DNA from 4 places in the Kluyvera sp. genome. Region 3 is predicted to be linked to each of the others. Evidence: predicted binding sites of a transcription regulator. Region 3 holds the regulator's gene; each other region holds the start of a gene.
The links. Region 3 encodes Fur, which represses iron uptake genes when iron is present. Its sites were predicted from a motif close to ATAATAATGAGAACNACTATCAA; they were not measured.
Positions count from the first base shown of each region.

Region 1: a site for Fur is predicted at 1,881-1,903, ahead of sufA (Fe-S cluster assembly scaffold SufA). Genes of this name have one in related genera too.
Region 2: a site for Fur is predicted at 4,930-4,952, ahead of sodA (superoxide dismutase [Mn]). Genes of this name have one in related genera too.
Region 4: a site for Fur is predicted at 5,320-5,342, ahead of fes (enterochelin esterase). Genes of this name have one in related genera too.

Region 1 covers NZ_CBDKZX010000004.1:143,203-150,921, forward strand. The annotation lists gene ACW14G_RS03180 (hypothetical protein) at 1-75, shown strand, start outside; partial or broken gene ACW14G_RS03185 (tail assembly protein) at 299-442, shown strand; gene ACW14G_RS03190 (YnfC family lipoprotein) at 496-1,212, shown strand; gene sufA (Fe-S cluster assembly scaffold SufA) at 1,943-2,311, shown strand; gene sufB (Fe-S cluster assembly protein SufB) at 2,322-3,809, shown strand; gene sufC (Fe-S cluster assembly ATPase SufC) at 3,827-4,573, shown strand; gene sufD (Fe-S cluster assembly protein SufD) at 4,548-5,822, shown strand; gene sufS (cysteine desulfurase SufS) at 5,819-7,039, shown strand; gene sufE (cysteine desulfuration protein SufE) at 7,052-7,468, shown strand; gene ldtE (L,D-transpeptidase LdtE) at 7,579-7,719, shown strand, end outside.
Region 2 covers NZ_CBDKZX010000052.1:4,651-12,369, forward strand. The annotation lists gene fieF (CDF family cation-efflux transporter FieF) at 1-553, opposite strand, end outside; gene cpxP (cell-envelope stress modulator CpxP) at 693-1,193, opposite strand; gene cpxR (envelope stress response regulator transcription factor CpxR) at 1,343-2,041, shown strand; gene cpxA (envelope stress sensor histidine kinase CpxA) at 2,038-3,411, shown strand; gene yiiM (6-hydroxyaminopurine reductase) at 3,492-4,229, opposite strand; gene sodA (superoxide dismutase [Mn]) at 4,236-4,856, opposite strand; gene rhaR (HTH-type transcriptional activator RhaR) at 5,015-5,866, opposite strand; gene rhaS (HTH-type transcriptional activator RhaS) at 5,939-6,775, opposite strand; gene rhaB (rhamnulokinase) at 7,079-7,719, shown strand, end outside.
Region 3 covers NZ_CBDKZX010000027.1:16,306-24,024, forward strand. The annotation lists gene chiP (chitoporin ChiP) at 165-1,571, shown strand; gene chiQ (ChiQ/YbfN family lipoprotein) at 1,622-1,957, shown strand; gene fur (ferric iron uptake transcriptional regulator) at 2,079-2,531, opposite strand; gene fldA (flavodoxin FldA) at 2,824-3,354, opposite strand; gene ybfE (LexA regulated protein) at 3,506-3,799, opposite strand; gene ybfF (esterase) at 3,929-4,693, opposite strand; gene seqA (replication initiation negative regulator SeqA) at 4,876-5,448, shown strand; gene pgm (phosphoglucomutase (alpha-D-glucose-1,6-bisphosphate-dependent)) at 5,487-7,127, shown strand; gene ACW14G_RS11630 (pyridoxamine 5'-phosphate oxidase family protein) at 7,169-7,645, opposite strand; gene potE (putrescine-ornithine antiporter) at 7,716-7,719, opposite strand, start outside.
Region 4 covers NZ_CBDKZX010000010.1:40,467-48,185, reverse strand. The annotation lists gene entF (enterobactin non-ribosomal peptide synthetase EntF) at 1-3,826, opposite strand, end outside; gene ACW14G_RS06555 (MbtH family protein) at 3,823-4,041, opposite strand; gene fes (enterochelin esterase) at 4,057-5,262, opposite strand; gene fepA (siderophore enterobactin receptor FepA) at 5,458-7,683, shown strand.

The sequences.
Region 1 (7,719 bases), on a different contig from region 3:
CAAACGGGTTCTAAGGGGCCGTGGGATGATAAAGTGCTCGGCTCAACAGCTGTCATATGTACCCGAACAAAGTAAGTGATGAGATGATTAAGAATCTAACATTTGTATTTGTTTTTTTGGCGCTGTGGGGCGTTGCGATTTGGAATTTATTGTTCAGCAACCCACCTGATCCCACTAACCAATCCACTTCCCGTAGACCTCATAAACCATCCTGGCATTCTCATGCCCCATCTGACTGGAATGAACGATGGGTTTGCCCCTGTTCTCGATGATGGTAGGTGATCTCGCGCCTTGGTAATCCGCAGATAACCGTGCTTCTTATGCATTCGGTGGCGTGACGAATACAGCAGCACAGGGGAACCCCGTTCCGCTTCTTTATGGTAAGCGACGTATTGGTGGTGCAATTATCTCTGCGAGGATTTACGTTGATGATCAGCAATAACCGTGTTGTAATGAAATAAATATAATAAGTCTAATGTTAAGGTGATAGGTTAAATGAATAAATCATATGCTTTGTTACTCAGTGCCATTTTGGTTTCAGGGATGGTCCATGCTGAAACTCGTTATATTCCTATAGTATACAATCTATCAACCATATTTGATTTTAATCCTGTTAATGGGCCAGTGAAATCACTCAATACCATAGTGGAAAATGATGGTAAGGTAAGTTATGAAATTTCATTAAAACTAAATGAAAAAGGTTGCGTGGAAAGTCTTAGTCTGAACAATATTTCAAATGGCTATAAAACAGAACTTAAGAATGATGGGGTAAATCTTGTAGGTAAGAGAGGTGAAACCCCGTACTCTATTGGACTAACGAAGGATTGTAATTTACTATCTCAGAATGATAATGGTGATGAAAATACATACACCCTTACAGATGATGGGATGATTAAAGACACCTATTATTTAGGTCAGAAGATAGCAGAGCATTTTTATGATAAAGACTCTAATTTGATACGCTCTGAGTTTTATGCTTCTGGTAACATCTTGTCAAAGAATGAAATTACGTATTCAGATAAAAATAAAAAACCACTTGATTACAAAATCATAAATGAAAGCAGCTATGCACAAGGATATACCGCCACAACAACCTGCAAATACAACGCAAAACTCGTTCCTGAGTTATGTGACCTGACTATACAGAAGGCAGGGGATCCACAACCTAAACCTACAGTAATGACAGTACATACAAGCGTTGAATTTTATTAAACTACCTATACTCGACGAATAACCGCCTTAGGGCGGTTTTTTTATGGGCGGAATGTGGCTAAATCAATTCGCGGAAAGAAGGGGCAGTTCCAGCTCAAGAACGCCTACCGAGTAGCCGGATGATCTCCCGTCTGTCGCAAAGGCAAAGTTGCTGGTGGCACGGGGTGAAGGTGAGTTTGCTGGTGGTTTAAACGGGAAAGATATCTATCCCGCAGCTCTCCTGTGAACCACGCGGGCGAGTTATCTGCGTTCCTGATACCTACGCCTCTGAAAACCGTATCTATAGTGGGATATGGACCGGCACGTTTAAATGGGCCTGGACTGATAGTTAATGCTGGGGCGTAATGGGGGCAAAGGATGTTGTGGGGGGGGCATAAAAAAGTCTGTATATGTCCCCATTTGTCTAGACAGTGGTTTTTATAACTCATTGATAATCCTCTAACCCCTTGATTCACAGAACACGCCAAAACCGATTAAATAAATAGGTATTGGCTATGCATCTTTAGCACTCCTTCATTTTTTGCCCGGCATCCATCATAAATACATTATTTTTCAATTCATTATAAAAAATTCGCTATCCCACTCACGCGTGACGACAGGGTCTATGCTTATAAAAAGGCCTGAGGAAAGGGGGCCGCGTGGAATATCCCCACGCGGCGCGGGTTGAAGTGATAATCATTATCACTAACATAACGTTAACCCTTTGTGGCTCCACTGATGAGGTAGACCTATGGATTTACATTCAGGAACCTTCGATCCCAACGATGTGACCTGGCGTGGCATTACGCTGACGCCGTCGGCCGCGGCGCATATTCGTGAGCTGGTCAAACAGCAGCCAACGATTCAGGGCGTGCGTTTAGGGGTGAAGCAGACCGGCTGCGCGGGCTTTGGCTACGTGCTGGACGCGGTAAGCGAGCCGGATAAAGACGATCTGTTGTTTGAATCCGACGGCGCGAAGCTGTGGGTGCCTTTACGCGCAATGCCGTTTATTGATGGCACGGAAGTGGATTACGTGCGCGAAGGTTTGAATCAGCTGTTCAAATATCATAATCCGAAGGCGCAGAACGAATGTGGCTGCGGCGAAAGCTTCGGAGTATAGGCGGTACATGATGACGCGTAATACTGACGCAACTGACGATGTCCAGACCTGGGCCGGTGGCCCGCTGAACTATAAAGAAGGGTTCTTCACCCAGCTGCAAACCGATGAGTTGGCGAAAGGCATCAACGAAGAGGTGGTGCGGGCGATTTCTGCCAGGCGCAACGAACCGGAATGGATGCTGGAATTTCGCCTGAAGGCTTACCGCGCCTGGCTTTTGATGGAAGAACCGCACTGGCTAAAAGCGAAATACGATTCGCTGAATTACCAGGATTACAGCTATTACTCTGCGCCGTCCTGCGGGAACTGCGACGATAGCTGCGCCTCTGAACCCGGCGCGCAGCAGCAGACCGGGACCAGCAGCTTTTTAACCGATGAGGTGGAGGCCGCGTTTAACCAACTGGGCGTGCCGGTGCGTGAGGGGAAAGAGGTCGCGGTTGACGCGATTTTTGATTCTGTCTCGGTCGCGACGACCTACCGGGAAAAGCTCTCGGAGCAGGGCATTATCTTTTGCTCGTTCGGTGAAGCGATTCACGAACATCCCGAGCTGGTCAAACGTTATCTCGGCACGGTGGTGCCGGAAAATGACAACTTCTTCGCCGCGCTGAACGCCGCGGTGGCGTCGGACGGTACCTTTATTTATATCCCCAAAGGTGTGCGCTGCCCGATGGAACTGTCGACCTATTTCCGCATCAACGCGGAGAAAACCGGCCAGTTTGAACGCACCATTCTGATTGCCGATGAAGGCAGCTATGTCAGCTACATTGAAGGCTGCTCGGCCCCGGTACGTGACAGCTATCAGCTGCACGCGGCGGTGGTGGAGGTGATCATTCATAAAGACGCGGAAGTGAAATATTCCACCGTGCAGAACTGGTTCCCCGGCGATAACAATAGCGGCGGGATCCTGAACTTCGTGACCAAGCGCGCGCTGTGCGAAGGCGAAAACAGCAAGATGTCGTGGACACAGTCGGAAACGGGCTCGGCGATCACCTGGAAATACCCCAGCTGCATTCTGCGCGGCGATAATTCGGTCGGCGAGTTCTTCTCGGTGGCGCTGACCAGCGGCCATCAGCAGGCCGATACCGGCACCAAGATGATTCACATTGGCAAAAATACCAAATCGACCATTATTTCGAAGGGGATCTCCGCCGGGCACAGCCAGAACAGCTATCGCGGTCTGGTCAAAATCATGCCGACGGCGACCAACGCCCGTAACTACACCCAGTGCGATTCGATGCTGATTGGCCCTGACTGTGGCGCGCATACTTTCCCCTACGTGGAGTGCCGTAATAACAGCGCGCAGCTGGAGCACGAGGCCACCACGTCACGTATTGGCGAAGATCAGCTGTTTTACTGTTTGCAGCGCGGGATTAGCGAAGATGATGCCATCTCAATGATCGTCAATGGATTTTGTAAGGATGTTTTCTCGGAACTGCCGCTGGAGTTCGCCGTGGAAGCGCAAAAACTGCTGGCTATCAGCCTTGAACACAGCGTCGGTTAAGGATTAAGGGAAGCGATATGTTGAATATCAATGAATTACAGGTCTCCGTTGATGAAAAAGAGATCCTGCGTGGCGTGAGCCTGAACGTGCGCCCAGGCGAGGTGCACGCCATTATGGGGCCGAATGGCTCCGGGAAAAGTACGCTCTCCGCGACGCTGGCGGGCCGAGAAGACTACAGCGTGACAGGGGGATCTGTGACCTTTAAGGGGCACGATCTGCTGACGCTCTCGCCAGAAGAACGCGCTGGCGAAGGCATTTTTATGGCCTTCCAGTATCCGGTTGAGATCCCCGGCGTGAGCAACCAGTTCTTCCTGCAAACCGCACTCAACGCAGTACGTGCTCATCGTGGCCAAGAGCCGTTGGATCGCTTTGACTTTCAGGATCTGATGGAAGAGAAGATCAACTTACTGAAGATGCCAGCGGATTTACTGACCCGCTCGGTCAACGTGGGTTTCTCCGGCGGTGAGAAAAAGCGCAATGACATCCTGCAAATGGCAGTGCTGGAGCCAGAGCTGTGTATTCTGGATGAAACGGATTCCGGGTTGGATATCGACGCGCTGAAAATCGTCGCCGAAGGGGTTAACGCGCTGCGCGACGGCAAGCGCGCCTTTATTATCGTCACCCATTACCAGCGCATTCTGGACTACATCAAACCTGATGTCGTCCACGTGCTGTACCAGGGGCGTATCGTAAAATCCGGTGATTTCCGGCTCGTGAAACAACTGGAGGAGCAGGGCTATGGCTGGCTTAGCGAGCAACAATAGCGCATTGCAACAGTGGCATGCGCTGGTTCAGGCGCGCGGTGGTCAGGCATCACCTCAGGCGTTAGAGCATCTCCAGCAACTGCATCAGCTTGGCTTACCGACGCGTAAAGACGAAGACTGGAAGTACACCGCGCTGGATAAACTGCTGGCCAGCACTTTCGTCGCCCCGGCGCTGCCCGCATTGACGGATGAGCAGCGCGACAGCCACGCGGTGGCGCTGGATGCGTATCGGCTGGTGTTTGTGGACGGTCAGTTCGATCCCCGTCTTAGCGACGACGTCAGCAACAGCGGATTCGACGTCACGGTGAATAATCAACGTCAGTCGCTGCCGGAGGCGGTGCATCCTGAAGCCTTCCTGCATCTCACCGAAAGCCTGTCTACCAGCGTCACGCATATTCAAGTGCATCGCAATCAGCGCCCCGACAAGCCGCTGCTGTTGCTACACATTACGCGCGGTCTGGAAACGGACGAGATGAATACGGCGCACTATCGTCACCATCTCAAGCTGGCGGAAGGGGCACAGGCGACGGTGATTGAACAGTACGTCAGCCTGAACACGGTGCGTCATTTTACCGGCGCAAGGCTTACCATGGATATCGCCGACAACGCCCGGTTACAGCATCTGAAGCTGGGGTTCGAAAACGACCAGAGCTACCATTTTTCCCATAACGATCTGCGGCTAGGACGCGATTCCGCCGTTTTCAGCCACAGTTTTCTGCTGGGCGCGGCGGTGACGCGCCACCACAGTAGTGCGCAATTGAATGGTGAAAACAGCACGTTACGGTTGAACAGTCTGGCGATGCCGGTCAATTCGGAAGTCTGCGACAGTCGTACCTGGCTTGAACATAACCAGGGCTACTGTAATAGCCGCCAGCTGCATAAAACTATCGTCAACGATAAGGGACGCGCGGTGTTTAACGGCGTGATTACCGTGGCGCCGCACGCCATTAAAACCGACGGTCAGATGACCAACAATAATCTGCTGCTGGGGCGTCTGGCGGAGGTCGACACCAAGCCGCAGCTGGAGATTTACGCCGATGACGTAAAATGCAGCCACGGTGCCACCGTCGGGCGTATCGATGACGAGCAGCTCTTTTATCTACGCTCGCGCGGGATTGCGCTGGAGGAGGCGAGAAACATCATCCTCTACGCGTTTGCCGCCGGGCTGACCGATGCCATTGCCCTTGATGCGCTGAAACAGCATGTGTTGGCGCGCATTGGGCTACGTCTGGCAGGAGGTAAACAATGACCTTTTCCGTACAACAGGTTCGCGCAGATTTTCCGGTGCTCTCGCGTGAAGTCAACGGTCAGCCGTTGGCCTACCTCGATTCCGCCGCCAGCGCGCAGAAACCCGAGCAGGTTATCCATGCCGAGGCGGCGTTTTATCGCAACGGCTATGCTGCGGTGCACCGTGGCATCCACACGTTAAGCGCCGAAGCCACGCAGCGCATGGAAGAGGTGCGCCAGAAGGTGGCGCATTTTCTTCACGCCGCGAGCGCGGAGGAGATCGTTTTTGTGCGCGGCACCACCGAGGCGATTAACCTGGTTGCCAACAGTTGGGGGAGCAGCAACGTTCAGGCGGGTGACAACATTGTGATTACCACGATGGAGCACCACGCGAATATCGTGCCCTGGCAGATGCTCTGCGCGCGCACGGGCGCGCAGCTACGGGTGATTCCACTTAATGCGGACGGAACGTTACAAATGGCGGCTGCGGTAGAGCTGTTTGATGCCCGCACGCGCTTGCTGGCGGTCACGCAGGTATCCAATGTTCTGGGCACCGAGAACCCGTTGGCGGAGTTGATTACGCTGGCACACAGTCATGGCGCGAAGATCCTGGTCGATGGTGCCCAGGCGGTGATGCATCACCCGGTTGACGTCCAGGCGCTGGACTGCGACTTCTACGCTTTTTCGGGCCATAAGCTCTACGGCCCGACGGGGATTGGCGCGCTGTACGTCAAGGCCGAGATCCTGCAGGCGATGCCGCCGTGGGAGGGGGGCGGTTCGATGATCGCGACTGTTAGCCTCAGTGAAGGCACCACCTGGGCAAAAGCGCCGTGGCGATTTGAAGCCGGTACGCCGAATACAGGCGGCATTATCGGCCTGGGCGCGGCGCTGGATTACGTCACGGCACTGGGGCTGACACAAATCGGCGAATATGAACAGACGCTGATGCGCTACGCGCTGGATGCGCTGGCGAACGTGCCGGACCTGCATCTCTATGGCCCTGCGGAGCGGCTGGGGGTGATTGCGTTTAATCTTGGCAAGCATCATGCCTATGACGTGGGTAGCTTCCTTGATAATTACGGTATCGCCGTACGGACGGGTCATCACTGTGCGATGCCGTTGATGGAATTTTATCAGGTGCCCGCGATGTGCCGGGCGTCGCTGGCGATGTATAACACCGTTGAGGAGGTCGACCGCCTGGTGGCGGGCCTGCAACGCATTCGCCGTTTATTAGGATAACAGGGAGTCATCATGGCGGCTTTACCTGACAAAGACAAACTGTTGCGCAATTTCAACCGTTGCGCCAACTGGGAAGAGAAGTACCTCTATATCATCGAACTGGGCCAGCGGCTGCCCCCCCTCAGCCCCGAGCAGCATAGCCCGGAGCATATCATTCAGGGATGCCAGAGCCTGGTGTGGATCGTGATGGGGCGCGATGCGCAAGGGTACATCACGCTACAGGGAGACAGCGATGCGGCGATTGTTAAGGGGTTGATTGCCGTCGTCTTTATCCTTTACGATGGGATGACCGCCGCGGATGTACAGGCCTTTGATGTGCGCCCCTGGTTTGAACAAATGGCGCTGGCGCAGCATCTTACACCATCGCGTTCTCAGGGGCTGGAGGCGATGATTCGTGCGATCCGCACGCAGGCGGCGAGTTTTAGCTAATATCAAATAGACAGCTTTCATTCTGTTACGAAAGGTGGGCGAGCAGCTCACCACGCTGGTGGTTCAGCTTTCTGGCATGTTGTCAGTGAATATGAATAAGGAATCCAGATATGAAGCGCGCGTCCCTCTTAACACTCAGCATTTTAGGTGCCCTCAACGCGATTTCCAGCGCCTGGGCAGTCGACTACCCATTACCCCCAGCCAATAGCCGTTTAATCGGCCACAATCAAACCTACACCGTTCAGGAGGGG
Region 2 (7,719 bases), on a different contig from region 3:
CTAATGCAAACAGCGCATCGGCACGATGCCAACCGTACCAGGAGAGACCGAGTGCAACAAGAATTGCGCTGTTCATCATAACATCAGACTGATAATGAAGCATATCCGCCCGAACGGCCTGGCTTTGGGTTTTTCGCACCACCCAGCGCTGAAACGTCACCAGAACCAGAGTGCTGATTAAGGCAATAACCGTTACCGCCACGCCAATGCCCGGCTGGCTCATCGGCGTAGGGCGAACCAGATGTTCAATACCGGTCAAAAACAGGAACAGTGCGGAACCGGAGATAAACATACTTTGCGCCAGCGCCGCCAGCGATTCCGCTTTCCCATGACCAAATGTGTGCTCTTCATCAGCCGGTTGCAGTGAGTAACGCACTACCAATAGGTTGGTCAGCGAGGCAGCAATATCCACCAGTGAGTCCACCAGCGCCGCCAGAATACTGACCGAACCGGTAAACCACCATGCAAAAATTTTAATGATCAGCAACAGCGAGGCCATTACCGTTGCCGCAATTGCCGCGCGGCTGACCAACTGGCCATAAGATTGATTCATAAACACTCCTGACTTCAGATCTGCGTAGTATAGCGGAATGTTTATGCAGCGCACCGTGTCGAATTTAGGGCAAAAAAAACCCCCTCATCATGAGGGGGAAGACAGGGATGGTGTCTATGGCAAGGAAAAACAGGGTTTGTTACTGGTTGCTACGGGTATTGCTACTAAACAGATTCACATTCGAACCTTGTTGCATCCGTGCAACGTCACGCAGCTGCTCCATTCGCTGCTGGTGATTCTCATTTAAAGCCGCTTGCTGCTCTGGCGTTAGCAGGCGATACATCTGATTGCGAACCTTCGCCATTTCAACCTGGCGGTTCACCTGCTCCTCGGCCATTTTTTCGGCCTGGGCGCGCACAGCGGCTTCATCAAATTTTTCTGCGGTGACAAGGCGATGCATTGCCTCCACTTCGCTAACATTAACGGGTGGGCGATCGTGTCGCGCCCGTTGCATCAAATCGCGCATTTGCTGGCGTTGATGTTCGGTTAAACTAATACCGTCGAACATATGACCCTGGCCGTTTCGCAGCGAATTATCTTCCGCTGGGTGCCAGTTAACGCTGGTGACGACTTCATCGGCCTGGCTTAGTGCACTGAATGCCAGCGTTGAGGCCATGACGGCAGCGATAACATTGCGCATCACATGCTCCCAAAAACTTTTGTGTCGCGATTCAACGAGAGACAGTTTACGATTCAGGCTGAAAACATGCGTCAGGGGGTGTAAAACAACGTAAAGTCATGGATTAGCTGGCTCTGATGACGTAATTTCTGCCTCGGAGGGATGAAAATATGAATAAAATTTTACTAGTTGATGATGACCGAGAGCTGACTTCCTTACTTAAGGAACTGCTTGATATGGAAGGCTTTAACGTTCTGGTTGCCCATGATGGCGAACAGGCGCTTGCGCTTCTTGATGACAGCATCGACCTACTTTTACTCGACGTGATGATGCCGAAAAAGAACGGAATCGACACGCTGAAAGAATTACGACAAACACACCAGACTCCCGTCATTATGCTGACCGCCCGCGGAAGCGAGCTGGATCGCGTTCTGGGCCTTGAACTGGGCGCAGATGACTATTTACCTAAACCCTTTAACGACCGTGAGCTGGTCGCGCGTATCCGCGCTATTTTGCGCCGTTCGCACTGGAGCGAACAGCAGCAAAGTAGCGATGCCAGTTCGCCTACCGTAGAAGTCGACGCCCTGAGCCTGAATCCTGGCCGCCAGGAAGCCAGCTTCGATGGCCAAACCCTGGAGCTCACCGGCACCGAATTCACCCTGCTCTATCTGCTGGCACAGCATTTGGGTCAGGTGGTGTCGCGCGAACATTTAAGTCAGGAAGTGCTGGGCAAACGCTTAACGCCGTTCGATCGCGCAATCGACATGCACATTTCCAACCTGCGTCGGAAGCTGCCGGAACGTAAAGACGGTCATCCGTGGTTTAAAACCCTGCGTGGTCGCGGCTACCTGATGGTCTCCGCTTCATGATAGGAAGTTTAACCGCCCGCATCTTCGCCATCTTCTGGTTAACCCTGGCGCTGGTGTTGATGCTGGTTTTGATGTTACCCAAGCTCGACTCGCGTCAGATGACTGAACTGCTGGATAGCGAGCAGCGTCAGGGCATCATGATCGAACAGCACGTTGAAGAAGAGCTGGCCAACGATCCCCCCAACGATTTGATGTGGTGGCGTCGGCTGTTCCGCGCGATTGATAAATGGGCTCCGCCGGGCCAGCGTCTGCTGCTGGTCACCAGCGAAGGCCGCGTGATTGGCGCAGAACGCAACGAAATGCAGATTATCCGTAACTTTATCGGACAGTCGGACAACGCCGACCATCCGCAGAAGAAGAAATACGGGCGCGTGGAGTTAGTCGGGCCATTTTCGATTCGTGACGGTGAAGATAACTATCAGTTGTACTTAATCCGTCCGGCCAGCAGTTCGCAGTCTGACTTTATCAACCTGCTGTTCGACCGGCCGCTGTTGCTGTTGATCGTCACCATGCTGGTCAGCGCGCCGCTGCTGTTGTGGCTGGCGTGGAGCCTGGCAAAACCGGCACGTAAGCTGAAAAACGCCGCGGATGAAGTCGCTCAGGGCAACCTGCGCCAGCATCCCGAACTGGAATCCGGGCCGCAGGAGTTTCTGGCGGCAGGGGCCAGCTTTAACCAGATGGTGATGGCGCTGGAACGGATGATGACCTCCCAGCAGCGTCTGCTTTCCGATATCTCCCACGAGCTGCGCACGCCGTTAACGCGTCTGCAACTGGGCACGGCGTTGCTACGTCGCCGCAGCGGTGAAAGCAAAGAGCTGGAGCGTATTGAGACAGAAGCGCAACGTCTGGATAGCATGATCAACGACATGTTAGTGATGTCGCGAAATCAGCAGAAGAGCGCGCTGGTGAGCGAGACGCTGAAGGCGAATCAGCTGTGGGGCGAGGTGCTGGATAACGCCGCGTTCGAAGCCGAGCAGATGGGTAAAACGTTCAACGTTGACTATCCGCCGGGGCCGTGGCCGCTGTACGGCAACCCGAACGCGCTGGAAAGCGCGCTGGAGAACATCGTCCGTAACGCGCTGCGCTACTCGCACACGAAAATCGCCGTGAGCTTCTCGGTGGATAAAGACGGCGTCACCGTTCACGTGGATGACGACGGCCCAGGCGTAAGCCCGGAAGATCGCGAGCAGATTTTCCGCCCGTTCTACCGTACCGATGAAGCGCGCGACCGTGAGTCTGGCGGTACGGGACTGGGGCTGGCGATTGTTGAAAGCGCCATGCAGCAGCACCGCGGCTGGGTGAAGGCTGATGACAGCCCGCTCGGCGGCTTGCGCCTGACGCTGTGGTTACCGCTGTACAAGCGAACCTAGAAACCATCGGCCTGCGAATGCAGGCCGATTTTTTTTGGCCATGGGCGTTTGACCGCCTGATGGCGCTGCGCTTATCAGGCCTACTTGCCCCACAATCTTCGGCTGTTATCTTCAATCTTGCCGCTCAGACGACGCTTCTGCATGGTTCTGCTCCAGCTGATGGACAGCCCGGCTGCGCTCAGCAGGCGATGATACTGGTCGTCATCAAAAGGCAGATGCCAGGCAATGGCGGCAGCGTCATACACCGAAACATCGCTCAGGCGCGACACCAGCTCCAGCGGAGCGTCAGTGGAAACCTTACCCGGCGCAATCACCCGATACAGCCAGCCCACCTTGCCGCTGTTTTGCATCAGCGACGCCATATCGCTGATAGCAAAGTGGAAATTGAGTTTAAAACACGGAGAACGCGGCTGGGTGACCTGAATCAACGTTTCACCCCAGCGATAAATATCGCCGATAAACACGTTGTGTTCGGTCATGCCTTCCGTCGAAAGATTTTCACCAAAAGCGGGGGCGCAGAACAATTCGGCCTGTTCGGGGAATTCACGAATCAGCTCGGCATAGTGTTCGCGGGGATAGTGGCACAGCGCGCGGTCGGGGCCGCCGTGGATTTTCTTTTCGGCCTGCTCATCGCCAAGCAGTCCCAGCTCGGTCAGTTCCAGCTCGCCGTCGATTTGCACCTTGGCGATAGCGCTCGGGCGGCTGCCGTCATAATCACGAATTTTGCCAATAAACACGTCAACCGGATAATGCATCTGCTGCTCCTTACGCGGATACAAAAAAAGCGAGTCATCAGACTCGCTTCTACAGACGTGCAATGCAAATTATTTTTTAGCGGCGAAACGCGCTGCTGCTTCGTCCCAGTTCACCACGTTCCAGAACTCTTTGATGTAGTCCGGGCGGCGGTTCTGGAATTTCAGGTAGTAAGCGTGTTCCCAAACGTCCAGGCCCACGATCGGGAAGCCGGAAGCGCCGGAAATGGCTTCACCCATCAGCGGGGAATCCTGGTTAGCGGTAGAGACCACAGCCAGTTTGTCGCCTTTAAGCACCAGCCACGCCCAGCCGGAGCCGAAACGGGTTGCTGCTGCTTTTTCAAATTCAGCTTTGAAGTTGTCAACGGAACCGAAGTCACGCTCGATAGCCGCTTTCAGATCACCCTGCAGGGTGGTGCCTTTTTTCAGGCCTTTCCAGAAGAAGCTGTGGTTAGCGTGGCCGCCGGCGTTGTTACGCAGAACGGTTTTCTTATCCGCCGGCAGCTGATCCAGTTTCGCGATCAGTTCTTCAGCAGACAGAGAAGCGAACTCCGGCAGGCTTTCCAGCGCTGCGTTAGCGTTATTCACGTAAGCCTGGTGGTGTTTGCTGTGATGGATTTCCATCGTCTGTTTGTCGAAGTGCGGTTCCAGGGCATCGTACGCATAAGGCAGTGACGGCAGGGTATAGCTCATAATCATCTCCATTATTGTCGGGCGGCAAACCTGTAAACGCCGCGTAATCAGTTGGTTCATTATAGTTAATTAAATGATATTGAAAATGATTATCAATGCCGTAGTTTTTATAAGGTTATAACAATTTGTTATGCCCCTGATAACACGCGGCATTCAGGTTAATTGACGGGGATACGACTTCGCTGCCGCCACTGCCCCGGCGTCATGCCAATCTCGCGGTTGAACACCACGGAAAAGTAGTTGCTGTCCTCAAACCCACAGCGCATCGCCACTTCACCAATCAGCAGCTCAGTGTGTTGCAACAGGTACTGCGCGTGGCAAATGCGCAGCTGGCGCAGGTAATGGTTTACGGTCATGCCGGTCTGGCTGCGGAACTGCTGGCGTAGCGCTCGCTCGCTACATCCCTGTTGCGCACAGAAGGAATCCAATACGAAAGGCCGGTTCAGACTGCCCGCCAGCGCGGTGAGCAGTTTATCCAGCAACGCTTCGCTTTGCGTTGCCGCCAGATTATCCGTCGCGTAACGATAGCGCTTCAGGCACACCACCAGTTGGGCAAACAGCAGTTCAGACATCTGGTTTGCCAGCGCGTCTTCTTTGCGGCTCTCGTGCTCCAGCTGGGTCATAATCTGCCGCGCCTGTGTCATTCCGGTACTGCCAATGCGCCAGTGCGGCACCCAGGGCGAACCGCGCAATCCAGGAATATGGCTGACCCAGTCGAGATTAAGTTTCAGGCGTTCGGGGCAATAGATAATATTTTGCAAAACCAAATCGTTAACCGAAGCGTAGGAGTGTTTATCTTCGGCACGAATATAGAACAGATCGCCGCGGGTAATACGGTAGGGACGGTCATTGAGAATATGCAGGCCGTTGCCGCGCCAGACCAACACCAGTTCGCAAAATTCGTGGGTATGCTCAGCAAAAACGTTTTGCGGATAACGATCCGCCACCGCGACGGCCTGTGCGGAACTGGCGAAAAACTCGTCTTTTCGAAGGATTAACTGGCCTGACACGCTGATACCTCAACGACTAACAACTCACTATTATTAGCCGTTTTGCGGTAAAAAACGGTGATTGCCTTCGCGTTACTGAAGCAGCGTATCCCGGCCCTGGCGGATATCGCGCGGCGACCAGTTAAATTCACGACGGAACAGCGTGGAGAAGTGGTTACTGTCACCAAACCCGCAGTGGTAAGCAATATCGGTCACGCTTTCATCGCTGTGGCGCAGCAGGTGCCGCGCTTTAATCAGCCGCAGACGGTTCAGATAACGCTGCGGCGTCAGGCCGGTACAGTGCTTCAACTGGCGGTGCAGCGTGCGTAGCGATAGCGAGAACTGCTCGGCCAACCCTTCCCAACATACGTCCTCAGCAAAGTGATCTTCCAGCCACGCCATCAACTGGTTTAGTCGGGCATCGTTATCGATAGCGCCTTGCACCTGACTGCCTTTACGTAACAAGACCAGCAGTTGCATAAACAGAATTTCTCGGTTGGCCAGCGACATCATATCGGTACTGTCATTGGCTTCTTCCATCTGACCCACAATCGCTCGCACCTGCTGTAACGTACTCTGGTTAACACGCCAGTGGGAAGGATAGTGGCCATCAAGTTCCTGCGGCAGCAGTTTGTTCAGACCTGACAAGAACTGGAAAGCATCTGGGGCACGATATAACACGTTTGTCAGACAGAGATTGTCGGTATGTTCATACAGATGGCGATCGACGTCGCGCACGAAGCAAACGGTGCCACCACAAATGGTATGCGGCTGGCCATTGAACACATGAATACCCGTGCCGTGCTCAACAATAACAATCTCATTAAAATCATGATGGTGCTCAGGAAAAGCCGCCTGAGGAAGTCGAGGTTCGATCGCAACAGGCAACTTACCGGAAGAGAAGAAATCCACGCTGTGTAATACGGTCATAACAACGCCCACCAGATGAGAAATGTTATCAGGATAGTAATATCCGCTGAGGGTTCTCACCTTGACGTTTTGACAGCAAAGCGCGCAAACCCGGTCGTTTTTTCAAGAAACAGCCGGAAAGTTCGGGAAATGCGGTCAGTATCACACCCCCTGAAAGCGGCATGATCGCAGGAATTTGTGAACTCTCTCACGTTCATCTTTGCTTTCTTGCCAGCGCCCAATAGCGTCTGTCAGTAACGAGAAGGTAGTGGCGGTGTCCTTTTTTTAGACTGAGCGGTAATGACTCTCAGAAGGACTTTTGCCATGACTTTTCGCCATTGTGTGGCCGTCGATTTAGGCGCTTCAAGCGGACGCGTAATGCTGGCGCGCTACGATGCCCGGTCGCGTTTGCTTTCACTGCGCGAAATCCACCGTTTCACGAACAGCCTGCATCAGCAGGATGGTTTTGATACCTGGAACATCGACAGCCTGGAAGCAGAAATTCGCACCGGCCTTAACAAGGTGTGCGATGAAGGCATCCGTATCGACAGCATCGGTATCGACACCTGGGGCGTTGACTACGTGCTGCTGGATAAAAATGGCCAGCGTGTCGGCCTGCCGGTCGCCTATCGCGACAGCCGCACCGACGGCGTGATGGCCATGGCGATGGAACAGTTAGGTAAAAGCAATATTTACCGCCGCAGCGGCATTCAGTTCCTGCCGTTCAATACGCTATATCAACTGCGCGCGCTGGTTGAACAACAGCCGGAACTGGTCGCTCAGGCGACTCACGCGCTGCTGATCCCGGACTATTTCAGTTACCGTCTGACCGGCAAGATGAACTGGGAGTACACCAACGCCACAACCACGCAGTTGGTGAATATCAACAGCGATAGCTGGGACGAAGACCTGCTCAACTGGACCGGCGCGCCGGCCTCCTGGTTTGGCACGCCGACGCATCCAGG
Region 3 (7,719 bases):
CATAATCCTGCACTCTTGTTGCGGAAAAGGATTGATAATTCGCGTCGCGAAAAATAGTCTATCAGTGTACTGAAACACCTTTTTCCAGAAGTTCATTTTTTAGCGTTTTATTTTTTTGCTTCTGCTTTGCAGCGGCATTTTTAAAAGTCAAAGAGGATATAACTATGCGTACGTTTAGTGGCAAACGTAGTACGCTGGCGCTGGCTATCGCCGGTGTGACAGCAATGTCAGGCTTTGTGATGACTCCGGAAGCGAAGGCAGAAGGGTTCATTGATGATTCAACATTAACCGGCGGCATCTACTACTGGCAGCGTGAGCGTGACCGTAAAGATGTGACCGACCACGACAAATATAAAACCAACCTTTCTCACTCCACCTGGAACGCCAACCTCGACTTCCAGTCGGGTTATGCGGCTGACATGTTCGGTATTGATATTGCTGCTTTTACCGCGATTGAAATGGCGGAAAGTAGCGAAAGCGGTCACCCGAACGAAATTGCATTCTCGTCAAAAAATAAAGGCTATAGCGAAGATTACAGCGGCGATAAGAGCGGTATCAGCCTGTATAAAGCGGCAGCTAAATTTAAACTTGGCCCAACCTGGGCGCGTGCGGGTTACATTCAACCAACCGGTCAAACCCTGCTGGCACCGCACTGGAGCTTTATGCCGGGTACTTACCAGGGCGCTGAAGCCGGGGCAAACTTTGACTACGGCGACAATGGCGCGCTGAGCTTCTCCTACATGTGGACCAATGAGTACAAGGCGCCATGGCATCTGGAGATGGATAACTTCTATCAGAATGATAAGAAGACCAAAGTTGATTACCTGCACTCTATCGGTGCGAAATACGATTTTAAAAATGACCTGGTGCTGGAAGCGGCATTCGGTCAGGCGGAAGGTTATGTCGACCAGTACTTCGCCAAAGCAAGCTACAAATTTGATATCCCTGGCGGCCCGCTGACCACCAGCTACCAGTTCTATGGTACCCGTGACAAAGTGAGCGATCACGGCGTGAACGACATTTACGACGGCACCGCGTGGCTGCAGGCGTTAACATTTGGCTATAAGCTGAACGAGGTGTTCGACTTCCGTCTGGAAGGGACCTGGGTTAAGGCTGACGGTCAGCAGGGCTACTTCCTGCAGCGTATGACCCCGACCTACGCGTCATCTAACGGTCGTCTGGATATCTGGTGGGATAACCGCTCTGACTTCAACGCCAACGGCGAAAAAGCGGTCTTCTTCGGTGGTATGTATGACCTGAAGAACTGGAATCTTCCTGGCTGGGCAGTGGGTGCATCCTACGTCTATGCATGGGATGCGAAACCAGCGACCTGGCAGATGAACCCGGATGCCTACTACAACAAAAACAATACGATCAGAGAATCTGCATACAGCCTGGATGCCATGTATACCGTACAGGAAGGCCGCGCGAAGGGTACCCTCTTCAAACTGCACTTCACTCAGTACGACAACCACTCCGACATCCCAAGCTGGGGCGGTGGTTACGGCAACATCTTCCAGGATGAGCGTGACGTGAAATTCATGGTTATCGCACCGTTCACTATTTTCTGATGCATGATGCGGCAGGGGGAAGCCTCTGCCGCCGCTAAGAGGCTCATCGTATGAAAAAACTGATTATTGTTGCCCTGATGGCCGCTGGCCTTACCGCTTGCGCTCAGCCATCCACGCCGAAAGAAGACAGTAAGCTGAAGGATGCCTACAGCGCGTGCATTAACACCGCTGAAGGCAATCCGGACAAAATCCAGGCCTGCCAGAGCGTGCTGAACGTGCTGAAAAAAGAGAAACAGCATGAACAGTTTGCTAATCAGGAATCCGTACGCGTGCTGGATTATCAGCAGTGTATTCAGGCAACCCGTACCGGTAACGACCAGGCCGTAAAAGCCAAATGCGAAAAGATGTGGCAGGAAATTCGCAGCAATAACACCGTGAAGCCATAAGATAAGGCGAATGCTAATAACTGAAAAAACCGCTGCTTGCAGCGGTTTTTTTATGGCTGAATGCGAACGAAGGGCAAAAAAAACCAACGCATGGCGCTGGTTTTTTTAACGAGGGCGGGAGTTACTTCTCTACACCATCGTGAGCATGTTCATCTTCACGGCAGTCGCCTTCAGCGCAGTGGCCATAAAGATAAAGGCTGTGGTTGGTCAGACGAATTCCGTGTTTGGCGGCAATTTCACGCTGGCGAGCTTCGATAGATTCGTCGCTGAACTCGATCACTTTGCCACAGTCGAGGCAAATCAGGTGATCGTGGTGATGCTGCTGGGTCAGTTCGAAAACGGATTTGCCGCCTTCAAAATTATGACGGGTCACGATGCCCGCGTCATCAAACTGGTTCAGGACACGATAAACCGTGGCCAGGCCAATTTCTTCACCCATGTCGATCAGGCGTTTGTATAAGTCTTCCGCACTGACATGGTGGTTATCCGGTTCCTGAAGAACTTCCAGAATCTTTAACCGTGGAAGTGTGACTTTCAGGCCAGCCTTCTTTAATGCGGTATTATTGTCAGTCATGCGGAATCTGTCCTGTTGCTAAACGATTAACTTCCATCAGCGAAAGTATCACAGAGAATTCACCCGTTTTAATGCGTCTCATTATAGAATGACCCTGGATAAATGAAAACAGCAAGGCTTGGGTAAACTAAGCTTTCAAAAACGAGGCGTCACCGACAAACAGAGCGATGAACCTACGCTAAATCAGAAGATATTGTACAGGTATGCGCTGAAAAGTTAAAAAAATGTAGCTATTATTTTGATTGCTTTTACCTATTAATGAGGCGCGATTTGTTATCGCGCCTCAATATCATCAGGCGTTTTTGATTTCGTCGAGGTGCAGCTCTTCAGCAACCTGCTTAACCCATTTTTCAACGCGTTCAGCGGTCAGCTCCGGCTGGCGGTCTTCGTCAATCGCCAGACCCACGAAGTGGTCGTCATCGGCCAGGCCTTTCGACGCTTCGAAGTGGTAGCCTGCGGTTGGCCAGTGACCAACGATGGTCGCGCCGTTTGGCTCGATGATGTCGCGAATCGTACCCAGCGCATCGCAGAAGTACTCCGCGTAGTCTTCCTGATCGCCACAGCCGAAGAGGGCGACCAGCTTACCGTTGAAGTCAACTTCTTCCAGAGACGGGAAGAAATCGTCCCAGTCGCACTGTGCTTCACCGTAGTACCAGGTTGGGATACCCAGCAGCAGGATATCGTAGCCTGCCAGGTCTTCTTTGCTGCTCTTGGCAATGTCGTGAACGTCAGCGACATCTTTACCAAGCTGTTTTTGAATCATTTTTGCGATATTTTCGGTGTTCCCGGTGTCGCTACCGAAGAAGATGCCAACGATTGCCATGAGTAAAATAACCTCTTGAAACTTAATGATATGGTGGTGGCTTATTGCCCACAGATAAGGGCAATCATAGCAGAACAGAGAAGCGGGCGGAAACAGCTATCGTGCCGTACTGCACACTCTGCTACATGAAAGTGCGTTCTGGGGGGATATTTCAGACTTTCCCTTGCCCGTGCAGCAGCGCCAGTTGGCTCATCAGCATCTCTTCGATGAGTTCGCTGCGGCTCATGTCACGGGCTGCCGCCAGTTCGTTGAGCGCATCAACGGCGTCGCTGTTCAGCTTTAACTCGACGCGCTTAAGCCCACGAACTTTGTCGCGTTTGAGCTGATTGCGCTTATTAATGCGGAGCTGTTCGTCACGCGAAAGCGGATTGGTTTTGGGTCTTCCCGGCCGACGCTCATTTGCGAACAAATCTAATGTCGTACGGTCCGTTTGTTCTTTTGCCATGGTTCTGAGTGACTTCGGGGAAACAAGCTACCGGACGGTGCCCGGTGCAGACAGCGCGCAATCATACAACAGTGGAACCCGCACGCCAACGACCACGGCCATTCTGGCGCGCGGTCGATGCATTTTTAATCACTCAGCGAGGTAACGGCGAATGGCGCGCAGCACGGCGTCCGGTTTTTCGGCGTGAACCCAGTGACCCGCCCCGGCAATCACGTGCGCTCTCGCCTGCGGGAACTGCGCCAGCAGATCGTCACGATAGGCTTCGGTGACATACGGTGAGTTGCCGCCGGGAATAAACAGCGCAGGGTGTTCCCAGGCCGGAATGGTTTCCCAGCCGACGATATGGGGATATTGCTCCCACAGCACCGGCACGTTAAAGCGCCAGGCGCCGTCAACAAACGACTTCAGCAGAAACTGAATCACGCCTTCTTCATGCAGATACTCGCGCATCACCGTGGCTGCCTGCTGGCGCGTGGAGACGCCCGCGCTGGTGACGGCGTTAATGGCGGCAAAAATTTCATCATGACGACGCACGTGGTAATCCACCGGCGCAATGTCGATTGCCACCAGGCGGTCGATGCGCTCCGGGGCCAGCGCGGTCAGCGCCATCACCGCTTTTCCGCCCATTGAATGGCCGATGAATGTCGCTTTCTCAATCTGGTTGGCGTCGAGAGTATCGAGCAAATCCTGCGCCATGGCCGGATAGCTCATATCGTCGGAACGCGGCGACAGACCGTGGTTACGCATGTCGACCTGAATGACATCGTGATCGGCAAGCAGGTCGCGGGCGAGAATGCCGAGGTTATCCAGGCTGCCGAACAGACCGTGGACCAGGACGATGGGGGAATTATTGTGCAGGTTTTGTGCAGTTTGCGCTCGGAAATTCAATTTCATAGCAAAGTTCTTTTTTTCGCATTGTCGGGTTAGGGTATCATGTTGAACATTCTAACGCTCAGGGGCAAGTGAGGAACTCATCCGAATTTTGCCGTGCCCCTGGTTTGGCGCTACCCGCTGTTGGGTTTTGACTTTATAATCCCAATAAACTGTATTCAGAAAAATTATCGCACCGGATTAAGATGAAAACGATCGAAGTTGATGACGAGCTCTATCGCTATATTGCAGCCCACACTCTGCGCATTGGCGAGAGCGCGTCCGACATTTTACGGCGTATGCTGAAATTCTCCGCCGCTTCCCAGCCCGCAGCCGTCGCTGCCGCGCCGGTCGTCAAAGCAGAAACGGTTGCCGCTCCGGCGCCCGCTGCTGTCCCCGTTGCTGAGGTGAAAACGGTTAAATCCGCCAAAGATAAAGTCCGTGCCATGCGCGAACTGCTGCTCTCCGACGAGTATGCAGAGCAGAAGAAAGCGGTAAACCGCTTCATGCTGGTGCTGACTACGCTGTACTCTCTGGACAACAATGCGTTTGCTGAGGCAACCGAATCCCTTCATGGCCGTACCCGCGTCTACTTTGCTGCCGACGAGCAAACGCTGCTGAAAAACGGCAATCAGACGAAACCAAAACAGGTTCCGGATACGCCATACTGGGTCATTACCAATACCAATACGGGCCGTAAATGCAGCATGGTCGAACACATCATGCAGTCAATGCAATTCCCGGCGGAATTGATTGAGAAGGTTTGCGGTACCATCTAATACTGACAATCTAACCCTTGCATAAGAAGGACCAGGCAATGGCAAACCATACCCGTGCGGGTCAACCCGCACAGCAGAGTGATTTGATCAACGTCGCTCAACTGACGGCCCAGTACTACGTGCTGCAGCCGGACGTGAGCAATGCGGAACACGCGGTGAAATTCGGGACCTCCGGTCACCGCGGTAGCGCAGGTCGTCACAGCTTCAATGAAAAGCATATTTTGGCCATTGCTCAGGCGATTGCTGAAGAGCGCGCGAAAAATGGAATTTCGGGCCCATGCTACGTCGGAAAAGATACGCACGCGCTTTCTGAGCCTGCGTTCATCTCCGTACTTGAAGTGTTAGCGGCGAATGGCGTAGATGTGATTGTGCAGGAAAACAATGGTTTCACGCCGACGCCGGCGGTTTCCAACGCTATCCTGGTGCACAACAAGAAAGGCGGCCCGCTGGCCGATGGCATTGTCATTACGCCGTCCCACAACCCGCCGGAAGACGGTGGTATCAAGTACAACCCGCCAAACGGTGGCCCGGCTGATACCAACGTCACCAAAGTGGTTGAAGACCGCGCTAACGCGCTGTTGGCCGCCGATCTGAACGGTGTTAAGCGCATCTCTTACGATGCGGCGCTGGCCTCGGGTCATGTGAAGGAAGTCGATCTGGTGCAGCCGTTCATTGAAGGGCTGGCGGATATCGTCGATATGGCGGCGATCCAGAAAGCCGGTCTGACGCTGGGCGTTGATCCGTTGGGCGGTTCCGGTATCGAATACTGGAAACGTATCGCGAAGCACTACAACCTGAACCTGACTATCGTTAACGATCACGTTGACCAGACTTTCCGCTTCATGCACCTCGATAAAGATGGCGCAATCCGTATGGACTGCTCTTCCGAGTGCGCGATGGCGGGCCTGCTGGCGCTGCGTGATAAGTTCGACCTGGCATTTGCCAACGATCCTGACTACGACCGTCACGGTATTGTTACCCCGGCCGGGCTGATGAACCCGAACCACTACCTGGCGGTTGCGATCAACTACCTGTTCCAGCATCGTCCGCAGTGGGGTAAAGACGTTGCCGTGGGTAAAACCCTGGTCTCTTCCGCAATGATTGACCGCGTGGTGAACGACCTGGGCCGTAAGCTGGTTGAAGTGCCGGTGGGCTTTAAATGGTTTGTTGATGGCCTGTTCGACGGTAGCTTTGGCTTCGGCGGCGAAGAGAGCGCGGGCGCTTCCTTCCTGCGCTTCGATGGTACGCCGTGGTCAACCGATAAAGACGGGATCATCATGTGCCTGCTGGCGGCAGAAATCACCGCCGTCACCGGTAAGAATCCGCAGGAACACTACAACGACCTGGCAGCACGTTTCGGCGCGCCAAGCTATAACCGTCTGCAGGCGAGCGCGACTTCCGCACAGAAAGCGGCGCTGTCTAAGCTCTCTCCTGAGATGGTCAGCGCCAGCACCCTGGCCGGTGATCCGATTACCGCACGCCTGACCGCTGCACCGGGTAACGGCGCATCTATCGGTGGTCTGAAAGTGATGACCGATAACGGCTGGTTCGCGGCGCGTCCGTCCGGCACGGAAGATGCGTACAAGATTTACTGCGAAAGCTTCCTTGGCGCTGAGCATCGTCAGCAGATTGAGAAAGAAGCGGTAGAGATTGTTAGCGAAGTGCTGAAAAACGCCTGATATCATCGCTGTTAAGACAAAGGAGCCGTAAGGCTCCTTTTTCATATTCCCTGATGCTGGCGGCAGGTTAGCGTCTGGCAATCCATTCGCACGACGCACACCGCTTTCATCATATCGTCACGATAGCTGAAGGTTTTACCCGGTACGGCCTGCCGCATGATGAGGTCCAGCCCGGTGGTCATTTCTTCGCATTCTTGCAAAATCGACGCCTGTCCATTGGCAATGATGCTGGTGTACGCACTGCTATAATCACAGGCATCCTCGGCGGGAATTAAGCGATAATCACCGTCTATTTCCAGGCTGATTGCCGGGTCTTTACGCAACAAACGCATCTTTTTACCGGTGCGCGCGCCATGGAAATAGAACGTCCAGCGTTCGTCCTGATAGGTACAACCAAAGTTGACCGGAACAATGTACGGGCTGCTCTCATCGTTCAGTGCGATACGGCAAATTTGCTGGGTCTGAATAAAACGGAGGATCCGTTCTGGGTCGGAGACAATACGATCTGGATTACTCAAGTTAGCTGCCTTATCAACGAAAGAAAAGAAAGCGGGCTGTAGTGGTCTACAGCCCGAACGGGTAAGTCAATTAA
Region 4 (7,719 bases), on a different contig from region 3:
CAAACGCCGCGGGCGTGATGATATCCACGTGCGCGCAGTCCTGGCTGTAAACCTCCAGTTCCCCCACCCATGGCCCCCATGCCGTCTGCGGGTCCGCCTGCCGGGTTTTCTCCGCCACAAACAGCGTCGCTTTCCCGTCGAACGTGGCGCTGTGCGCGGTGGTCAGCAGCCGTACCGCATCGGCATAGTTGCCTTCAATCGCGCTGAACAGCGCGCTGGACCCTTGCCCCTGCTGCGCGGCGAGAAATGCTTCGCGTTCGCGGTTTATCTCCGCCAATACAGCCGGGTCGAGGCCGTTAGCCTCTTTTTCCGCCCAGTTTTGTGTCTCCGGCGGCCAGGTATCCAGCAGGCCGAGGAACGCCACCGTTTCACCGCGCTGGCGTAACCGGGCGGCGATGCCCTGCGCCAGCGTCCCACCGAGGGAATAGCCCAGCAGATAGTACGGCCCGTGTGGCTGCTGCGCCAAAAGCGTCGCCAGATGCTGCTCGCAGACTTCGTCCAGCGTCTGCGCCGTTTGCATTGGCCCTTCCGGGCGCGGCGACTGAATGCCGGTGATTGACCAGCGCGGCGACAGATAGCGCGACAGCACGCTGAACTGCCAGGCGAAGCCCGATGCAGGATGGAAGCAGTACAACGTCGGACCGTCGCCAGTGCGCAGCGGCAGCAGCGGCTCATAGCCCAGACGCATTACCTGCTCCTCATCGTCGCTCTCCAGCAACGCACTCAGTTTAGCCACCGTCGAGGAGACCATCACCTGCCCCGGCGTCACCTGACGCCCGCTACGCTGGCTGAGTATTGCCGCCAGGCGCATCGCCAGCAGCGAGTGTCCGCCGAGGACGAAGAAATCGGCGTCGATATCCAGAATTTCGCAGCCTAACAGCTGGCTGAACGCCTCGGCCACCTGCGTCTCTGTCGCCGACTGCGGCGCACGCCCGGCGGTTTTCTGCGTCAGCGACGGCAACGGCAGCGCCTTGCGATCCAACTTACCGTTGGCGCTGAGCGGCAGCGCGCTAAGCTGCAGCAACACCACCGGCACCATATGCGGCGGCAGACGATCGCGCAATTGCGCCAGCAGCGCATCGGTATCCAGCGGCAGACCCGAAGTCGAGACCACATAGCCCACCAGTTGACGCGCATCGCCGCCGGTGGCAGCGGCCTGGTTAATAACGCAGGCGTGAGTGACCGCGTGCTCCACGTCTTCCAGCGTCTGCATCACCCGATCGATTTCACCCAGCTCAATGCGCTGGCCGCGAATTTTCAGCTGATCGTCGCTGCGGCCTAAATACTCCACCGCACCGCTATCCAGCCAACGCGCCACATCGCCGGTGCGATACATACGCTCGCCGGGAGCAAACGGGTCGGCGATAAAGCGGCTGGCGGTCAGGTCCGGACGCCCCAGATAGCCCTGCGCCAGTTGAATGCCGGTGAGATAGAGATCGCCTGCGACGCCAAACGGCACCGGGCGCATCATCGCATCGAGGATGCGCAGCCCGGTATTCCACACCGGGAAACCAATCGGCACGCTGTTGCCCGTTACCGCCGCCAGCGCTTCGCCATAGGCCGGGTACCAGCTCACATCAACGGCGGCTTCCGTCGGCCCATAAAGGTTGTGCAGCGGCACGTGAGTGAGCACTTCCCATTCCCGGCACAGCGCGGTCGGCAGCGCTTCACCGCTGCAAAAGACCCGTTGCAGCGAACAGCAGCTGGCCGCGGTTTCCTGCGTCAGTGAGGCGACAAACGCCGCCAGCATCGACGGCACGAAGTGGGTCGTGGTGACGCCATATTGCGCAAAGAAGCGCTGCATCGCCAGCGGGTCACGATGCGCCTCCGGCTCGGCCATCACCAGGCTCGCTCCGGCGATAAACGGCCACCAGAACTCCCACACCGAGACATCAAAACTGCACGGCGTTTTCTGCGCCACCACGTCGGCGGCGGTCAGCGGATAGTGGTTCTGCATCCACAGCAGGCGGTTAACAATCGCCTCATGACCCACCATGACCCCTTTCGGGCGACCGGTCGAGCCGGAGGTAAAGATGATATAAGCGGTCTGTTCCGGCGTCGCCAGCGCTAACGGCTGGTCATCGCTCGTCGCCAGCGGCGCGTTCAGGCACAGGCTGGAGATATTTGGGAAACGGTGTAACTGATCGTCGGCGGTGATCAGCAGCGATGGCCGCGCGTCTTCCAGCATCATCTGCAGGCGGTCGTCGGGATAACCGGTGTCCAGCGGCAGCCAGGCGGCACCGGCCTCGACGATGGCGTGCAGCGCCAGCGTCAGGAAGACGGAACGCGGCAACGCCACGGCCACACTGTCGCCGGGCTTCACGCCGCGCTGACGCAACACGTTTGCCAGTGCCACTACCTGTTGGCGCATTTCGCGGTAGGTAAAGCGGTAATGGGCGTCAACCAGCGCCACGGCATCCGGCGTTTTTGCCGCCTGAGCGGCAACCAGCGAACTCAGCGTTTCACGCGGTAGCGTTTTACCCGTAGCGTTAATCTGCGCCAGACGATGATATTCATTACCGGAAAGCAGCTCGGCGTCGGCACAGCTTAAGGCTGGATTATCAGCAAACTGCTGCAATAATGCGGTTAAACGCGCGATATGTTGCTGCAAAGTCGCTTTATCATAACGTTGCTGATTCGCCAGCACTTCCAGCGTCAGGCCGCCCTCTTCATCCGGGAACAACGCCAGCTCAAGATCGTTCACCGGACCGGTCGCCAGCGTATGGGTGATGGCCGTCACGTCGTCGAAAGCCAGACGATAATCGAACATTTTGACGTTAAATACCGGGCCGAACAGCGCTTCATCACCGGCGGCTTTACCCGCATCACGGACAATCTGCTCGGCGTCGTAGCGCTGATGGCGACGCATTTTTTTCAGCTGTGCTGAGAGACGTATCGCCAGCTCGGCCAGCGTCTCCTGCCCATTGAGGGTGACCGCCAGCGGCAGCACGTTCAGCACCGGGCCCGTGGCAGTTAACGCCGCGGAACCCAGGCGGCGCATAAAAATAAATCCTGCGGCGTATTCACTGCGCCCGCACAGACGTCCCAGCCACAGCGCCGTTAGCGCCAGCGCCAGATCGGCTGGCTGGCAGTTCGGCTCAGCCGCGCTCAGGCGGCTAAACGCTCGGCGATCGGCGGTCAGCTTTAATCGCCAGATGGCACTGCTTTGCGCCCGCCCCGGCAGCGGCGCGGGTGAGAGTGAAGCGGGAGACGGCAGCGCTTTTCGCTGCTCGGCCCAGAAGGTTTTATCACGTAAGTACGCGTCGCTCTCGCGATAGCGCTGATATTCCTCCACCACTTCCGCAAACGGCGTGAACGCCGGTTCGGGCATCGCGTCACCGCGCTGCCAGGCCTGGTAAATGAGGCTTATCTGGCGGGTAATGGCCGGGAAGCTGAAACCGTCGACCAGCAGGTGGTGATAACGCTGATACCAGAACCAGCGCTTGTCGCCCACCCGGTAAAGGCGGTGGCAAAACAGCGGATTGCCGCTGTCGACGCGGCTGTTTTGCGCCAGGTCGGCCTGCATCCGCGTCAGCGCTTCCTGCGGCGGGTCGTCAAACGTACGTAAATCGTCGATCGGCGGTTCGGCGATAACCAGGCTGTCGTCAACCCACTGCCACACTTCACCGTTATCTTCGCCAAAGCGCAAACGCAGCGTATCGGCCTGCATCATGCCAGCGGCAATTGCCCGCGCCAGCAGCTCGCCGTCTATTTCACCTTGTAATTCAACGTAATGCGCCACGCCCCAGGCGTTTGGCAGCGTCGAGAGCGCCTCCGCCATCCAGATACCCGGCTGGGCGGCAATCAGCGGTAAACGCGGGCTCATGGGCGGCCTCCGGTGGTGGCAAAATGGTCGGGGGTTAGCGTGGTCCAGTGCGCGCTTAACCAGGCGTTGCACGCCTCAAGCGGCTGCGGTTGGCAGACCACCGTCCAGCCCGCGGGTAGCGTGCACTGCTGAGGCCAAAGGCTAAACTGTCGCTGCGGGTTTTGCAGAAGGTAAAACAGCCCTTGCGCCACATCGAAGGGGTTACTGACTTGCATACCAAACTCCTGTCGTTAATCGCGCTCGCGGCCCCATAGGGTCATCAGCCCGGCGGTCAGCCCGCCGCGCCAGCAAAGCGCATCATGTCCGCCGTCAACCTGACGCCAGAAAATCGGCAGCTGCGTGTGCTGTAATTGGGCAAAAAGCGCCTGATTGGCGCGAAAAATGAGCGGCTCACGAACACCGGCTTCGAGCACGATGCGTAACCCCTGAGGCTGAACTTCGCCGCGCTGAAGCTGTTGCAGAATCAGGCCGCTCTGGTGTCCTCCGCGGTGCGGCCACCAGTAAGAACCGGACTGGCTTAGCACGCAGCCAAATCGCGCCGGCCAGTGTAAGGCGGCGTACAGCGCCGACAGGCCGCCAAAACTCTGGCCAGCCACCACGGTGCGATCGGCACGTTCGCTGAAGGGCGCAATCGCCTGCACCTGCGGTAGCAGCTCTTGCTGTACCGCCAGCCAGAAGTCAGGGTTACACGGCAGCTCGATGCTGCGATGGGCGTTGTCGATGACATCAATCAACAGGTACACCGCCGGAGGCAGTTTGCCTTCGTCGGTTAACGCGGTCAGCGCGGGCCATACCGGCATACTTTCAGCCCAGAACTGGCCGTCGAGCAGCACCGCCAGCGGACGCTCTTCGTTACCCGCATCGCCGGTGGAAAAAATCCATGCCCGGCGCCGGTTACCCAGCCGTTCGCTGTGCCAGGTGATGCACTGCGGCGGGTTCCAGCGCGCGGCGGGCGCTGACCAGCCAGGCTGCTCCGGCGCCTGCGGCATCTCCAGCGCCGACACCGCGTGGCCGCGCCCGCCCTTCCAGCTCTGCGGATTAAGCGGGTCGGCGATCGCCTGCGGCAGCACCTTGCGCCAGCCTTCACGCAGCAGCATGCGGTCCGGTTCGGGTGTCGTGAAAATATCCGGGGAAAAATCATCTTCGCGCGCTGACGGCGCGAAGCAGTAGCTGCCGCGCCAGGTCGACGGCAGCGAGGTAGTCCAGCACCACGCATCGGTGTGGTCAATGCGTCGCAGGGTTTGCGGCACCGAGTTGTGGTGGTGATCGGTGACGCCGGTAATGTAAATCCACACCCGCCGAATCGGCGAAGTGGCCTCGCTTCCCGCCGGATCGCGCCACCAGAACGTCACCTGACATTCACCGTCAACACATTGATACTGTGGCCCTTTTATCGTCGCCCACCAGGCTTCACTTCCTGTCGCTAACTTCCCCACCACGTTAACCCCATGTTTATTGTGGAATTTATTGTTACAGCCTAAAATTTATTGATAATATTATTGATAACTATTTGCATTTGCAATAGCGTATTGGCGCGCAACTTTCACATGCTTTACGCATATAACCATGCCGGGGCTTGCCCTTTGGGACGGAGCTGTACGAGCCCCCGGCGACGAAAAGCAGGATACAAAATGAATAATAAAATCAAATCCCTGACCTTCCTGGTCAATTTGGGTATCTATGGCATGGCCGCTCCGGCCTTCGCCGCAGAAACAGACAGCAGCAAAACCGACGTCAACGGCGAAACCATGGTGGTAACCGCCGCCGAGCAGAACCTGCAGGCGCCGGGCGTTTCCACCATCACCGCCGATGAAATCCGCAAACGCCCGCCGGCGCGCGATGTTTCTGAGATCATCCGCACCATGCCTGGCGTGAACCTGACCGGCAACTCCACCAGCGGCCAGCGCGGTAACAACCGTCAGATCGACATTCGCGGGATGGGCCCGGAAAACACCCTGATTCTGGTCGACGGTAAGCCGGTGACCAGCCGTAACTCCATCCGTCTGGGCTGGCGCGGCGAGCGTGATACCCGTGGTGATACCAGTTGGGTACCACCGGAAATGATTGAGCGCATTGATGTTATTCGCGGCCCTGCGGCGGCACGCTATGGCAACGGCGCGGCGGGCGGCGTGGTGAATATCATCACCAAAAAGACCGAAAATGAATGGCACGGCTCCTGGAACGCCTACATGAATGCGCCGGAGCATAAAGACGAAGGTTCAACCAAGCGTACCGACTTCAGTCTGACCGGCCCGCTGGGCGATGCCTTCAGCTTCCGTCTGTACGGCAATCTCGACAAAACGCAGGCCGACGCCTGGGATATCAACCAGGGCCACCAGTCCGAGCGTACCGGTATCTATCAGGATACCCTGCCTGCGGGTCGCGAAGGCGTTGAAAATAAAAATATTAACGGTCTGGTGCGCTGGGACTTTGCGCCCATGCAGTCGCTGGAATTTGAAGCAGGCTACAGCCGTCAGGGGAACCTCTACGCGGGCGATACCCAGAACACCAACACTAACGATCTGGTAAAAGAGAACTACGGTAAAGAGACTAACCGTCTCTACCGCAATACCTACTCCGTCACCTGGAACGGCGGCTGGGATAACGGCATTACGACCAGCAACTGGGCGCAGTACGAACACACCCGAAACTCCCGTAAAGGCGAAGGTCTGGCCGGGGGTACCGAAGGGATCTTCAGCAGCAACCAGTTCTCTGACATTGATTTGTCGGATGTGATGCTGCACAGCGAAATCAACCTGCCGTTCGATTACCTGGTCAACCAGAACCTGACCCTCGGGACCGAGTGGAACCAACAGCGTATGAAGGATAACGCTTCTAACACCCAAACCTTTATGGGTGGCGATATTCCGGGTTACAGCAGCACCGATCGCAGCCCGTATTCAGAGGCCAAAATCTTCTCGTTGTTTGCCGAAAACAACATGGAACTGACCGACACGACCATGCTGACCCCGGCGCTGCGCTTCGATCATCACAGCATCGTGGGCGACAACTGGAGCCCGTCGTTGAACCTGTCGCAGGGACTGTTGGACGACTTTACCCTGAAAATGGGTATTGCCCGTGCCTATAAAGCGCCGAGCCTGTATCAGACAAACCCGAACTACATTCTGTACAGCAAAGGCCAGGGCTGCTACGCCAGCAAGGCAGGCTGCTATCTGCAGGGTAATGACGACCTGAAAGCCGAGACCAGCATCAACAAAGAAATTGGTCTCGAATTCAAACGTGATGGTTGGCTGGCTGGTGCCACCTGGTTCCGCAACGACTATCGCAACAAGATTGAAGCCGGCTATTCTCCGGTTTACACCAACGGCACAGGCACCGATGTCTACAAATGGGAAAACGTCCCGAAAGCCGTAGTGGAAGGTCTGGAAGGTACGTTAAACGTGCCGGTTAGCGAGACGGTGAACTGGACCAACAACATCACCTATATGCTGCAAAGCAAAAATAAAACCACCGGCGATCGTCTGTCTATTATCCCGGAATACACGCTGAACTCGACGCTGAGCTGGCAGATTCAGCAGGACGTGTCCGTTCAGTCGACCTTTACCTGGTACGGCAAGCAGCAGCCGAAGAAGTATAACTACAAAGGTCAGCCGGTCACCGGCAGCGAAACCAACGAAGTCAGCCCATACAGCATCGTTGGCCTGAGCGCGACCTGGGATGTGAATAAATACGTCAGCCTGACCGGCGGCGTGGACAACATCTTCGACAAACGTCACTGGCGTGCGGGTAACGCCCAGACCACCGGCGGCGCGACGGGTTATATGTACGGCGCCGGCGCGGAGACCTACAACGAATCCGGCCGCACCTGGTACATGGGAATTAACACCCACTTCTGATTGTTTGCACTCCCCTCTCCCACGCGGGAGAGGGTT